DNA from 3 places in the Effusibacillus pohliae DSM 22757 genome. Region 1 is predicted to be linked to each of the others. Evidence: riboswitches for the same ligand, from Rfam matches in the RefSeq annotation. Region 1 holds a riboswitch; each other region holds the start of a gene.
What was found. A riboswitch is a leader RNA that binds a small molecule or an ion and turns the genes downstream of it on or off. The one in region 1 is predicted to bind cyclic di-GMP.
Positions count from the first base shown of each region.

Region 2: it holds a riboswitch for cyclic di-GMP, as region 1 does, so the genes downstream of both, C230_RS21685 (copper amine oxidase N-terminal domain-containing protein) here and C230_RS21195 (ATP-binding protein) in region 1, are expected to answer to the same signal.
Region 3: it holds a riboswitch for cyclic di-GMP, as region 1 does, so the genes downstream of both, C230_RS0111325 (phosphatase PAP2 family protein) here and C230_RS21195 (ATP-binding protein) in region 1, are expected to answer to the same signal.

Region 1 covers NZ_AQXL01000094.1:13,420-17,624, reverse strand. Annotated here, with positions in the region: gene C230_RS21195 (ATP-binding protein) at 56-1,795, opposite strand; cyclic di-GMP riboswitch class I at 2,010-2,098, opposite strand; gene hemG (protoporphyrinogen oxidase) at 2,233-3,849, opposite strand; gene hemH (ferrochelatase) at 3,825-4,205, opposite strand, start outside.
Region 2 covers NZ_AQXL01000064.1:2,174-6,378, forward strand. Annotated here, with positions in the region: gene C230_RS0101260 (stalk domain-containing protein) at 1-79, opposite strand, end outside; gene C230_RS0101265 (hypothetical protein) at 354-866, opposite strand; gene C230_RS21685 (copper amine oxidase N-terminal domain-containing protein) at 1,015-2,064, opposite strand; cyclic di-GMP riboswitch class I at 2,134-2,225, opposite strand; gene C230_RS0101275 (chromate transporter) at 2,375-3,559, opposite strand; gene C230_RS0101280 (hypothetical protein) at 3,672-4,127, opposite strand; gene C230_RS0101285 (DUF2653 family protein) at 4,146-4,205, opposite strand, start outside.
Region 3 covers NZ_AQXL01000124.1:38,732-42,936, reverse strand. Annotated here, with positions in the region: gene C230_RS0111335 (UDP-glucose dehydrogenase family protein) at 1-830, opposite strand, end outside; gene C230_RS0111330 (MGDG synthase family glycosyltransferase) at 898-2,037, opposite strand; gene C230_RS0111325 (phosphatase PAP2 family protein) at 2,066-2,581, opposite strand; cyclic di-GMP riboswitch class I at 2,899-2,985, opposite strand; gene C230_RS0111320 (glycosyltransferase) at 3,069-3,500, opposite strand; gene C230_RS0111315 (response regulator) at 3,555-4,205, opposite strand, start outside.

The DNA of each region.
Region 1 (4,205 bases):
AGACATTGAGAGACATTGAGATCTTACCTGATTGTGCGCATTCGCAATCGTCCGCTTACCTCTGCCCGGCGGATGCAGGCGGATGGCCGATCGGGATCACGATCTCAACCACCGTCCCCTTGCAGACTTCACTTTCAATTTTGATCTTCCCGTTGTGCTCTTCAATGATTTTGTAACTGATCATCAGCCCTAGCCCGGTGCCTTTTTCTTTCGTACTGTAAAACGGTTCCCCCAGCTTTTCGAGCCGTTCCTGCGGGATGCCGATGCCGCTGTCAACAAACCGGATCAGGATTTGATCAGGCGGTTCCGCCTTTGCGACAATCTGAATGACGCCACCGTTTGGCATCGAATCGATCGCATTTTGCAGGATGTTGATGAACACCTGTTTCAACTGGTTCGCATCGCACATCACCAGCGGGATGTCCGGTTCAAGCAAACTGCGAATCTGCACATTCTTCATGATCGCCTGCGAGTTGAACAAGGTGACCGTCTGTTCCAGCAGGGCGGTCATATTGGTCAGTTTGAAGGAAGTGGCATGCGGTTTGGCAAGTATCAAAAATTCCCGGATGATCGAATCCATCCGGTCGATCTCCGATAACATGACATCTGTGTACGCTTCCTTGTTGACGCCTTTTTGCAGCAGTTGCACGAAACCCCGGAGCGATGTAAGCGGATTCCGGATTTCATGCGCAATGCCCGCCGCCAGCTGGCCAGCCACCGCCAGCTTATCCGACTTGCGCAGCAATTCCTCCGCTTTTTTCAGCTCCGTAATGTCGACACAAGACGCAATCACTTCCACCACTTGCCCGTCCCGCTTGATCGGCCGCAAAGAAGTTACATACGTGATACCGTTGTTCTCTCCTTCATAGATCACGTTCTCTTCCCCTTGCCAAGCCCGCCAGTAATATTCTTCCTGGCGGGCGGCCATGTCCTTCGGCAGAAATTCTTTCAATTCCTTGCCGATCACATCGTCCGGAGCAAATCCCAGTTTGTATAACAATTCTCCATCACTCATCGTATGAATAAACCGACCGTTCACTCGTTTGAACTTGAATGTCATGCCTTGTTGATACTTGAGCGTATCCTGCAGGTCCTGCTGCGCAGCCCGCAACGCTTCCTCCGTCTGTTTGCGGGTTTCGATCTCTTTCGTAAATTCTGTGGAAAAGTAAATAATGATGATGGAAAAGACCGCAGTATACAATACTTCAAAAACCCATTTTTGCAAACTGCCCGCATACAAGAACTGGACGATCACCAATGTGCTGATCAAGGTCGGAACAAGCAGAACGAAAAGCTTCAAAATGACTTTGTTGAAATCGTAGCCTCCTATTACCGTTCTGCGAATGGCAACCAACAAGAGTTGGTTGGCAATCTCAAACGCGGCGGCAGTGAACAAAACTTGCAAAAAAGATGGCCAATGCTCCGCAGATTTCATCATGGCGAGGGAAAACAAAGTGCACACAAAATACATTCCGATCGTGACGAAATAACGAAACCAATTGATCTTGCGAACCGATTCGTAGATTTTCCAGCTTAACAACAACGCGCTGATCATAAATGACGCTATACACGCAGAAACACCGAAGTTAAACAGCATTAACAAAAAGCCGATGATGCTGGCCCGATATTCAATTCCGTTCGGAAGTTTAACGGGACAAAGGTCAAAAAGAACCACTAATCCCAAAACAAGCAGAAACTGAAGCCAGTCAACAGGCGGAAACTGTACAATCATATGAAAGAAGGCGTAGATACCAGCTATAAACAGCAGACCCGTATACGCGTTTACTTCCTTCAATTGCCTTGCCCCCCAATAATATGCACACATTTATCATAACAAACCTGTTGAAATAAATATATATCCTTCTACAAAAAAAGAAAGAACCGGGAATTCCCAGTTCTTTCGATGCATTTGCTTATAACCAAGGTTCTACCATCAGTTCGAGTGTGGTTGCGGCAAGAGCTGTGACTATTGCAAGAGAATTCAGTTTTTTCATTTGCCCTTCCCTCCTTTCGACAGCTGGCAAGCTTAGCAGGCACGCCTGCCGTAGCCCCTTTAGCTTTGCGTCCTTCAGTTTCCCGAAGTTTGCCTTTGTCGTTTGCTTGAAGGAGCATTCACTACCATAATTCGACATTATCAAGCAGATTCCTGCAAGAAACAAATAAAAATTTTGACCTTTCCCACAAAAATAAAAAGCTTCCCCGAAAGGAAGCTGCTTCCACCTGCAAGTCGGATCACAGAGCCAAGTGTTCAATCGCCTGCTCCGCCGTGTTTTTTCCCTGCTGAATGCAATCCGGTATGCCAAGACCGGTATGGCCGGCACCGGCAAAAAAGAGGCCCGGAAATTGCCTCTTCACTTCCTTTTGAAACGCATCCAGCCGCTCCAGGTGTCCTACCGTGTACTGGGGCATCGATCTTCGCCAGCGCGTGATACGCGTAAAAATCGGGTCAACCTGAATGCCCATCGAGTCGTTCAGATCTTGCCTCACCTTGCGCAGGATCGATTCATCCGGTTCGTCGACGATCGCTTCTTCCCCAGCCCGTCCGACATAACACCGCAGCAGCACTTTGTCCTTCGGCGCTGTGTGCAGCCATTTGGACGACACCCAGGTGCAGGCGGTGATGTTCCGCCCTTCCTGTTTCGGCACCACGAATCCGGTTCCGTCCAACGGATGCACAATCGACGAGGCGTGAAACGCCATCGCCACCGTCGCGACCGATGCATAGGGGATCTTCCCGAGAACGGTGGCAGGTTCAAACGACTGCGGCAAAATCCGGGCGGCATCATACGCCGGGATGGTCACCACAACCGCATCCGCTTCAAACACATCGCCAGTTTCCATCATCACCCGATATCTTGCGGGTGGACGGATGTCGCCGGTGCTTGCGCCCGTCTGATCACGTGACAGCATGGCTTCCGCCTGATCAGCGGTCAGCATCGCCCCGGGCTGATCAACCGTCACCTGCCTGATCTCCCGTACAGCGGTGGAAGTATGGATCACACCGGGCCCCAGCACCTCGGCCAGCCGATTTACCAATTGGATCAACCCGCCGCGCAGCGACAAAAAAACGGACTGCGGCAGCGATTTCTCCCTGACTGATGCAGAACCTTCCACCGCAGGAGCCCTTCCGGTTTCGGATACCGGCGCGGGACCGGCGCCAGGAACAGCCCGTTTACCCGCTGCTTTCGCCTGGGCCAGCATGCCGCGGATCAGGCTACCGTATTGTTTCTCCAACTGCTCAAACTGCGGGAACGTCGCTCGCAGGCTCAAATTGCGGGAATCCCCCGCATAAATCCCGGCGAGCAGCGGTTCCGCCATCCGGTCGACCACTTCGTCCCCCAGCCTGCGGGCGAGGAAGCCGCCCAACGACCGGTCGCCGGAATCGTCGCTGCGGGGCAGTACCAGATCCATCGCCGCCCGCAGCTTGCCGGACACCGACAGCAGCCCGGTGGTAGCAAACGGCACGAACTGCGTCGGAATGCCGATGTTTAACCCGTCCGGAATCCGGTGCAGCTTGCCTCCATGCCAAATATACGTTTTTTTGGCGCGCGGGTTCGTCCCGACCAGGTCGTCTTGCAACCCCAGTTCCCGGCACAGGTGAACGGCCGCGGCCTTGCGAGCGAGAAACGAATCAGGCCCCTTTTCCACAACAAAACCGTCAAAAAGCTCCGTGTCGACCTTGCCCCCGACGCGGGCATCCCGTTCAAACAGCTGCACGCGCAGCGGCACACCTTGCGCCCGGGCCTGTTTTTGCAAATAGTAAGCAGCACTCAGACCTGTAATGCCGCCGCCAATCACGATGACCGTTTTTTCCGCCATCCCGATCATTCCCTCTTCGTATGTTCCCACACCACCGCCGCCAACGCTTGCAGAAAATCTTCGTCCGCGTTCAGCATCGCGGTGCGTACCATCGTCATTCCCAGTTCGCTTGCCAACGCCTGACATTCGACATCAATGTCGTAGAGAATTTCCAAATGGTCTGCGACAAACCCGACCGGGCAAATCAGCACGGACCGGGTTCCCTGCTTCGCCAGCTGCCTGAGGACGTCCAGCACATCGGGACCCAGCCAGGGTTCTGGCGTGCGGCCGGCGCTCTGCCAAGCGAATCCCCAGTTGGCATGGCCGATCATCTCCGCCAGCTTGGCCGCCGTTTCCCGCAGCTGCTGCGGATACGGGTCGTTCATCTGCAAAATCCGCTCGGGCAG
Region 2 (4,205 bases), on a different contig from region 1:
CTGCACCTGCCGCCACAGGCGCGGTGATCAGGCTACCCAACACCATGCCGCCTGCCAACCAGACAATCGGTTTTCGCATCCGCTTTCACTCCTTTGTCTCCGTTTCACTATGACTTCTTCTCGCAATCCGGATCTTTGCTTGGATAAAGTGGAGCGCTCGTTTTCGATGCCTTTTCACCCGCTTTCAGGCTGTGCTGATGAAACGCGTTTTGTGGTATTTCCTTCCGATAACCAAAAATTCGAGTTGGACTGGTTCTTTTCCTTCAAGCGCAGGCATCCAAACGGTGACAAAACTATGTAAAAAAATTGATCCCCCCAGCAGGAGGATCCTTCGTCCCAGTTGTTCGCTTTATTCAGCTACTCTTCAGATCTTTTGTCAGTTCCCGATATTGCTTGAGTTTGTTCTCGATTTGAGACAGATATTCCTTATGTTTCTCTTCGATTTGCTGCTTTGTCAGGTTCTGTTCCGTTACATTAATCAAAAACGTATAGATATTAAATCGAACATTTGACGCAAGCGCAACGCCTTCCTTGAAGGTTTTCGACTCCCGGTCAACCGTCGAAAGCGGATTTTCTTGAGTGAACTTTTTATATTCATCCCAGTTTTTCTTCATTTGATCCCGAAGGGGAGTCATCTGTTTCTTGAATTCGTCCACCTTGATCGCGCCTTTTTCCAATTGATCATATCGTACCTGTATGTCAGCAAATATCTTTTCCGCCTCTTGCGTCAATTGTTCTTCTTTTGTGTTGAAAGCAGCCAAACTCACATGCGCCGGTTCGGTATGGGAATGCACATAGATGCCCACTCCGACTCCCAACACGATGACAAGCAACAGAATCCACAGATAGTTCTTCCGAACTTTCATAAGCCACCTCCCCTCGTAAATTGAATCAGATGAGAGTAAAATTTTCAATACCAGTGTAACTGATCTGGCGGGACAGACCAAGCCCATAAAATAACCGATAAAATAAGACAACCTGGCGCACATGCGCAACAGGTTGCCTGGAGAAAAGTTATTTTACAATCACCATTTTGGCGTTTGCGTCCCACTGTACCTGATGCCCGAGAAATTCGGAAATAAAGCGGACCGGCACCACCGTGCGGGAATCGGCTATTTGCGCGGGCACATCAATCGTCGCGGTTTGACCGTTGACCTTGATCGTCTTGCTTCCGATCGGAAGCTCAATCGTGATATCGCCCTTGCGAATCGTAACCGTTTGCGTTTCTCCGTTCCATTTCACGTCGGCTCCCAATGCTTCCGAAACAGCGCGAACCGGGATCAAGGTGCGCCCGTCCTTGATAAAAGGCTGCACGTCAAAATTCGGCCGCTTGCCCTGCACATACACTTTCACCTGTTCGGTGTCGCCCTTGTCTTGAAAAACTTTACTCAACAAGTCGTACAACTTGTCCGATTTCGGATTCTTGGCAAGCGCCGCTTCGACAGCTGTCTCCGCCTCATCCTGTTTCTTGTCCTTCAGCTTCAATGTCACCAGAACCTGAACTTGATCCTCGGTTGCCGTCCCGGAATTCACTTCGGAGTCAAGTTGCGTTTCCACCGCATTCTTTGCGTCGTCGTCAGAGGACGCCAGTCCATCCTGCTTCAGCTTATCGATTAATTTTTCAATCACGGCATTCAACGTATCGTCACTTGCTTGCCCATTTCCATCCTGCAAAGCCTTCAGAAGGCTTTCGAGCGCTCGCTTGATCCCCTTGCCCTTGCCGCCATGCTCATGATCCTGATCGTCCTTCTCTTCATCATCCTGCTTGTTTTTTCCATTCCCGTCGTCGTCTTCCTCATCGGATTGGTTTCCGGATGTTGTGGAAGACGTTGTGGAAGATTGTGTTGAGCCGGATGTTTGAGAGGGATTCGTCGTTGGATCGGTTGTTGTAGTTGTAGTTGTAGTTGTAGACGTAGAACTCTGCGTGGTCGTGGCAGAACTCGTTACAGACGAACCGGTTGCGGTGCTGATCGCGGTCGCCGTTTCCGCCCGTGCAATCAGCGCTGCCGGCGAGAGGGCGAGTGTCATCACAAGAGCTGTTGTCCAAACCAATTTTTTCTTCATTGTTCCACACACTCCTTTTTGAACAAAAATAAAATCTGCCACTTGGCAGACACAGAAGTGTGCTACCACTGTGGCGGCCCGGCTGCCATAGGATGTTCCCCCCATCCCGTAGGCCCGCAGCTTTGCGTCATCGCCTTTCGGCGATTTTGCCCTTTCAGTGAGAATATTTTACTTTCATTAGAATTTATACTACATTACAAGCAACCAATTCATGAGTCTTTCGTCCTATTCTATTTCTTACGTTTTGTAAATCCCAAATCGAATTGCCCGCTCCCATCGCTATGACGCATCCTTCCCGAAAGATGCAGTGTTAAAGTGACGAGATCAGCGCTCCGCCCAACGCTCCTGTTAATACGACTGTCCAAGGCGGCAATTTCCAAAACACAAGCATTCCAAATAGGATGGTGGCAAGCGCAAAATCGGCCGGCGCCAATATGGAGCTTATCCAAATCGGGTTATAGAGAGCCGCAAGCAGAACGCCCACGACAGCCGCATTGATACCGATTAACGCTCCTTGAATTTTGGGCTTTCTTCGAAGTGTGTCCCAAAAAGGCAATGTTCCAATCACAAGCAGAAATGCAGGAAGGAAAATCGCCACCGTTGCTATGAAAGCCCCAAACCCTCCTCCCATCGTCGCCCCTAAATATGAAGCGAATGTGAATAATGGGCCTGGCACTGCCTGTGTGGCACCATATCCAGCAAGGAAAGCTTCCTTGCTCACCCAACCAGTCGGTACAAGTTCTCTTTCCAGCAAAGGCAATACAACGTGTCCCCCGCCGAACACAAGCGAACCGGCCCTGTAAAAACTGTCAAATACCTTCACCCATACAAATTGCGTCAACCCACGCAATACAGGCAAAGCAGCCAGTAACCCAAAAAATAAACCCAAACACACAATCCCCACATGACGGTTGATTGGAACACAAATGTTGGGCTGATCAGGTGTATGTTCCGACTTATAGAGAAACAATCCTACAACTCCCGCTGAAACAATAAGCAGAACTTGGCTAACTGCGGTTGGCCACAAAAGAGAGATGACCGCCGCTACCATCGCTATGGTTGCCCTGTTGCGATCAGGCGCCAGCTTTTGCCCCATTCCCAACACTGCATGGGCAACAATCGCAACGGCCACTATCTTCAAACCATGTATCCATCCCGCATTTCCTACATCGAAACCTTGCAACAGGAATGCAAAAAGCACCAAAACAATCACGGATGGCAAGGTAAATCCGATGAACGAAGCAACACCGCCAAGCAGCCCTGCTCGCATAACCCCTATTGCAATACCTACTTGACTGCTTGCGGGGCCAGGCAAGAACTGGCAAAGAGCAACCAAGTCTGCATAGCTGCGTTCATCCAACCACTTTCTTTGCCGGACATACTCATCATGAAAATACCCCAAGTGGGCAATAGGCCCCCCAAATGAAGTAAGCCCCAATTTCAAAGATACACGTAATACTTCGGCCCACGATTTCCAGCATCTTGGCAGATTCACTTAAATTTCACACCTCGCCGCTGGAATTTCCCGATTGGTCAAGTGACTTTCTTTTACTCAAGGAAATACAAACTGAGATAGGGAGGCCAAGCCTCCCCAGTTTTTTCACACACTATCGCACGAACAACCGACGTATTAATTTGTACCCGACAAACAACAGCAGCAAATCAAACAAGAGCCCCCAAAAAGAGAACCCGTAGCCAAATCCGCCAAACGGATGGAGCATGTGACCAAACAGCGAACTCATGAGCGCTCCTGCCGCCATCCCACCCAGAAAATGCCCCAACCCGCCGCCAAACCACGACGATTTGGGCTGCTGATACGGTTGTTGATACGGTTGCGGGGTGGACGGTTTTTGTGTCACATTGCTCGAAGGGCTCTTTTGACCGGAACTGTAAACTCCTGATCCGGACTGACTCGTGGAATCGCCCTTGTAGGTGGAGCCGGAGCTGATGGATGACTTCACTCCGCCACTAAATGAACCGGATGTCGAGGATTTCGCTTCCGACACCGCAGAAAAACCCATAACCAGCGCAAGCGCAAGGAAAAGAGACACGAGCTTTTTCATCGAAAATCCCTCCAATCGTTATCGCACTTCAATTTCGGCAGAGAATCCTTTGCCTTCTTCAAAGAACAGTTCAATGAG
Region 3 (4,205 bases), on a different contig from region 1:
GGCAGGCAGGAGCCGCCAAAGCCGATGCCCGGCTGCAGATAGGCAGGACCAATCCGGCGGTCGAGCCCGATCCCGAGCGCCACCTGCTGAATATCGGCCCCCACTTGCTCGCACAGATTGGCGATCGTGTTGATATACGAAATTTTCATCGCCAAAAACGCGTTGGCCGCATATTTGATCATCTCGGCGCTCTGCCAGTCCGTAAACAGCAGCGGGCATGCGAGCGGTGCGAACAGTTGCTGCATCTTTCGCTTGGCCGCTTCCGTCCGGCAGCCGATCACCACCCGGTCCGGCGAGAGAAAATCGGCGATCGCCGTCCCCTGCCGCAAAAATTCGGGGGCGGCTACAACATCGAACCGGCTGCCTGGATGCCCGTTCAGAAAACGGGATACCGCCTGGCACGTCCCAATCGGCACGGTGCTTTTGATCGCCACCGTCAGATCGCCTTTTACACATTGTTTCAACGAATGGACCACATTCCAGAGAGCGGTCAGGTCCGGATGTCCATCATCCGCGGCAGGTGTGCCGACCGCGATGATCAGCAAGTCGAGTTCGCCGGCTGTCCGCGACAGATCGGTTGTGAACCGCAATCGTCCCGCTTGTCTGTTGCGTTCCACCATGTCCGCCAGCCCCGGCTCGTATACAGGCAGATCGCCCGCCCGGATGCGGCCGATTTTCTCCGCGTCATGGTCGACGCACACGACGTCATGCCCCCAATCGGCAAACACTGCCGCCGACACCAGACCGACATAACCAGCTCCTACGATGCCTATTTTCATCCGCATTTTCATCCCGCCCGTCGTTATGTGCTGTTCATTCATCTTCGACATCGGCGGGCCGTCTCCTACCAGGATGAAACAAAGACATTCTGCCACATCTTGGGAATGCAGGATTCTCTCAGCGTTGCGATGCCATCCGGATCGGAATGTGTCGCGGCGAATGCTGCAAAGCTTTCTCCATTACCGCTTCCGCGACCTCGGCTGCGGCAAACGGACGCCTGACGGATTCCATTTGCTGTCGCATGTTTTGTCTCCGCGAATCGTTTTCTAGCAGATCGCGCACCTGTTCCGCCCCCTCTTCCGGAGTCCCGACCGTCACCGCCACTCCCAACTCTGACATCAATTGCCCGTTGCGCCGTTCCTGCCCCGGAATCGGCGTATACAGCACCATCGGCAGCTTCATCGCCAACGCTTCCGCGATCGTCAGACCTCCCGGTTTGGTCACAAGCAGATCGCTCGTCGCCATCAGCTCCGCCACCTGCCGCGTATAACCGAGGATCCTCAGATTGGCCCGATTGCCATGCCGATTTCGCAGCTCCCGGCGAAGCGACCGGTTATATCCGGATATCACCGTAATCTCATGGCCTCCGTCCGACTCGATAATCCGTTCCACCATCGGCAGCAAGCCGATCCCGAGTCCGCCCCCCATGATCAACACGCGTTTGGCAGGTGCGAACAGGCCAGGTGTCGGCCCCGATAACCGCTCGACAAACGAGTTTGCGATCGGGATGCCTGTCACTCGCACTTCGCTGCTTCCTTTCAGCCGCTCCCCTAGTGCTTCCGCGACCGTTTGCACGGGCGTGCAATACAGGTCAATCCCCGGATGCGTCCAATACCCGTGCAGATCGAAATCGGTCAACACGGTACACAATGGAATGGAAAACCCTTTTCGTTTCATCTCCGCCAGCAAGCAGGCAGGCAAAGGATGTGTACATACGACGGCATCCGGTGCCAGCCGGCGCAGCCAGGCGATGACATCTTTTCGCAATACCGTGTAGACAATGAACCGGCCGAAACGATTGATCCGTTTTTCCCGTTGCCACTCATACCACTTGCCCCACCAGCCAGGTCGGTGCGCCAAAGTTTCCAGATACAGGGTGCGGGTCACTTTGGCCGTGCGCGGGCGAAACGTATCCAGCAGATTCAGTCTCGTAACGTGCACGTTCGGATACGCGGACAACAATGCCTCTTCAATGGCGCACGCAGCCCTTTCATGTCCCGTTCCAATCGATTCGGACAACAATACGATATGCGGCATCGGCTCTCCCCCAAGAGCAGATTTGGCGCTACACGAGCATCCAGGCGGTGCCGATCCCCAACGCGGCCCCGATCGTGACATCGGACGGATAATGCAATCCCAGATACACCCGGGAAACGGCAACGGCCGCAGCCAAACTGTAAAAAACAAGGATACATGCGGGGAGCGCAACCGATAAAACGGTCGCCATACAAAAAGCGGCCGTCGCGTGTCCGGAAGGAAACGATGCATCACGCAACAGTTTGCGGCCAGTGCAGACATCTTCCAGCACTTGATACGGCCTGGGCCTCGGCAAGATTTTTTTGCAAACGGCAACGATCAGATGACTGATTAGCAAACTCAGCGCCAGATGGATGCCCGTCTGCTGCCAGCGCACACCCCCTCCGACAAGCAAAATCAGAGTGAACCCGATGCACCAGACGGCTCCCCCAAGGTGGGTAATCAGCGGCATGACCCGATCGAGCAAGGGAAACCTTAACGAATGATTCATCCAGAAAAACGTCGTGACGTCCCCGCCGCGGATCCATTCGGCCACCCTCTGCATCCTGTTTGCCCCCTCTCTCTTGCTTTCTCCTTTTACCGTACCAGCCAAATATGAAGATTTGATAAAGGCTATATGAAAGCCGGATAAAAAAACCGGTATGTGAAATTTTTCCAACAAAAATTTTTCCAAGAAGGGAAATGCCGAGTGGAGCCCATTCGGATAGGCAAGCCGCTCCTGCAGGGAAAACCATGCAATCACGTGCCTACAAGGACCAAGAGGCCCCTCCGGGAAGAGGGGCCTCTTACAAGTGGGGTAGGGGGATTCCAAAAGGGCCAATGAGGAAACCTTTTGTGGGATTGAGCAATACACCCGGAACAATCAGCAGCCTGGCGGTCATAGCCTGCAAAGGCGTTAGACCCATAGCTTTGCGTCCCTGCCTTTCGACAGGTTTGCCCTTGATGATTGACTCATTCCTTGACTCTCATTTTACACCGTTCGACGAAGTCGTACATAGGACCTAGGGACTATTTTTCGACCTGATCCGACTTCATTCGACAATCGACACCAAACCAGGGACGACCTTCCGCGGATTCCGCCATCCGCGCAGATCGAACAGGATGAAAGGATTCTCCGGCCCGGTGTCCGACCAAACCTCGGCCACAATCTGCGTGTCGAACTGGTTTTTCGTCTCGATCAGTTCGATTCTCCCGTCTTTTTCCTGCATGCGGCGAACGATTTCGCAAGTCGCGTCCTGTGAACCGGTGTCAACCACCACCAGGCGCAATTCTTTTCGCGACATAAAGGATTTGTATGCAATCAAGCGAATAATTCCTTCCACGTAACCTTCCGCGTTGCAGACCATCAGCACCAAGGTAAGACTTCGGTCGAACGAAGACCGTGCATACACATACCGAACCAACTTGCACAGGCCGACAACGAAGCCGTAAGCAGCAAGCGTCCAAATCAAAAGGGCGAGCATGATCGACACCTCCTTGGTGGTGTCAATATATGCGCGCCCCTGTGCAGTCGTTCATCAAAGCCGCACCCAGCCGCGCCGGGCCGCCATGATGACCGCTTGTGTCCGGTCATCAACACCCAGCTTGCCCAGGATCGAGGAGACGTGATTTTTCACCGTTTTTTCCGAAATGAAGAGCGTCTCCCCAATCAACCGGTTGCTCTTCCCTTCCGCCATCAGGCGAAGGATTTCCATCTCCCGTTGCGTCAGCAGCTCCTGCCAGGAATCTTGTTCCAAAGCCGCCGCCGTTTCGTTATGTAAGACCGGCCCCTCAACCATTTTGTGGCTTAACCGTTTAAATTCGTCCAGCAATTTGGTGGTAACTTGCGGGTGGATAAAGGCGGTGCCGTTGGCCACCTGGCGAACCGCTTCGACCAACACTTCCGACTCTACGTCCTTCAGCAGATACCCGTTGGCGCCGGCGCGAATCGCTTCAAAAATATATGCTTCGTCATCATGAATGGACAAAATAAGAACCTTCACTCCAGGGTTCGCTTCTTTCACCAACCGGGTCGCTTCCACACCGCTTTTCTCCGGCATGTTGATATCCATCAGGATCACATCCGGCGACAAAGTGGCAGCCAGCAAAATGGCCTGTTTCCCATCGGTCGCTTCACCGATAATTTGAAAATCTTCTTCCAGTTCAAAAATCCGCCTCAATCCCTGGCG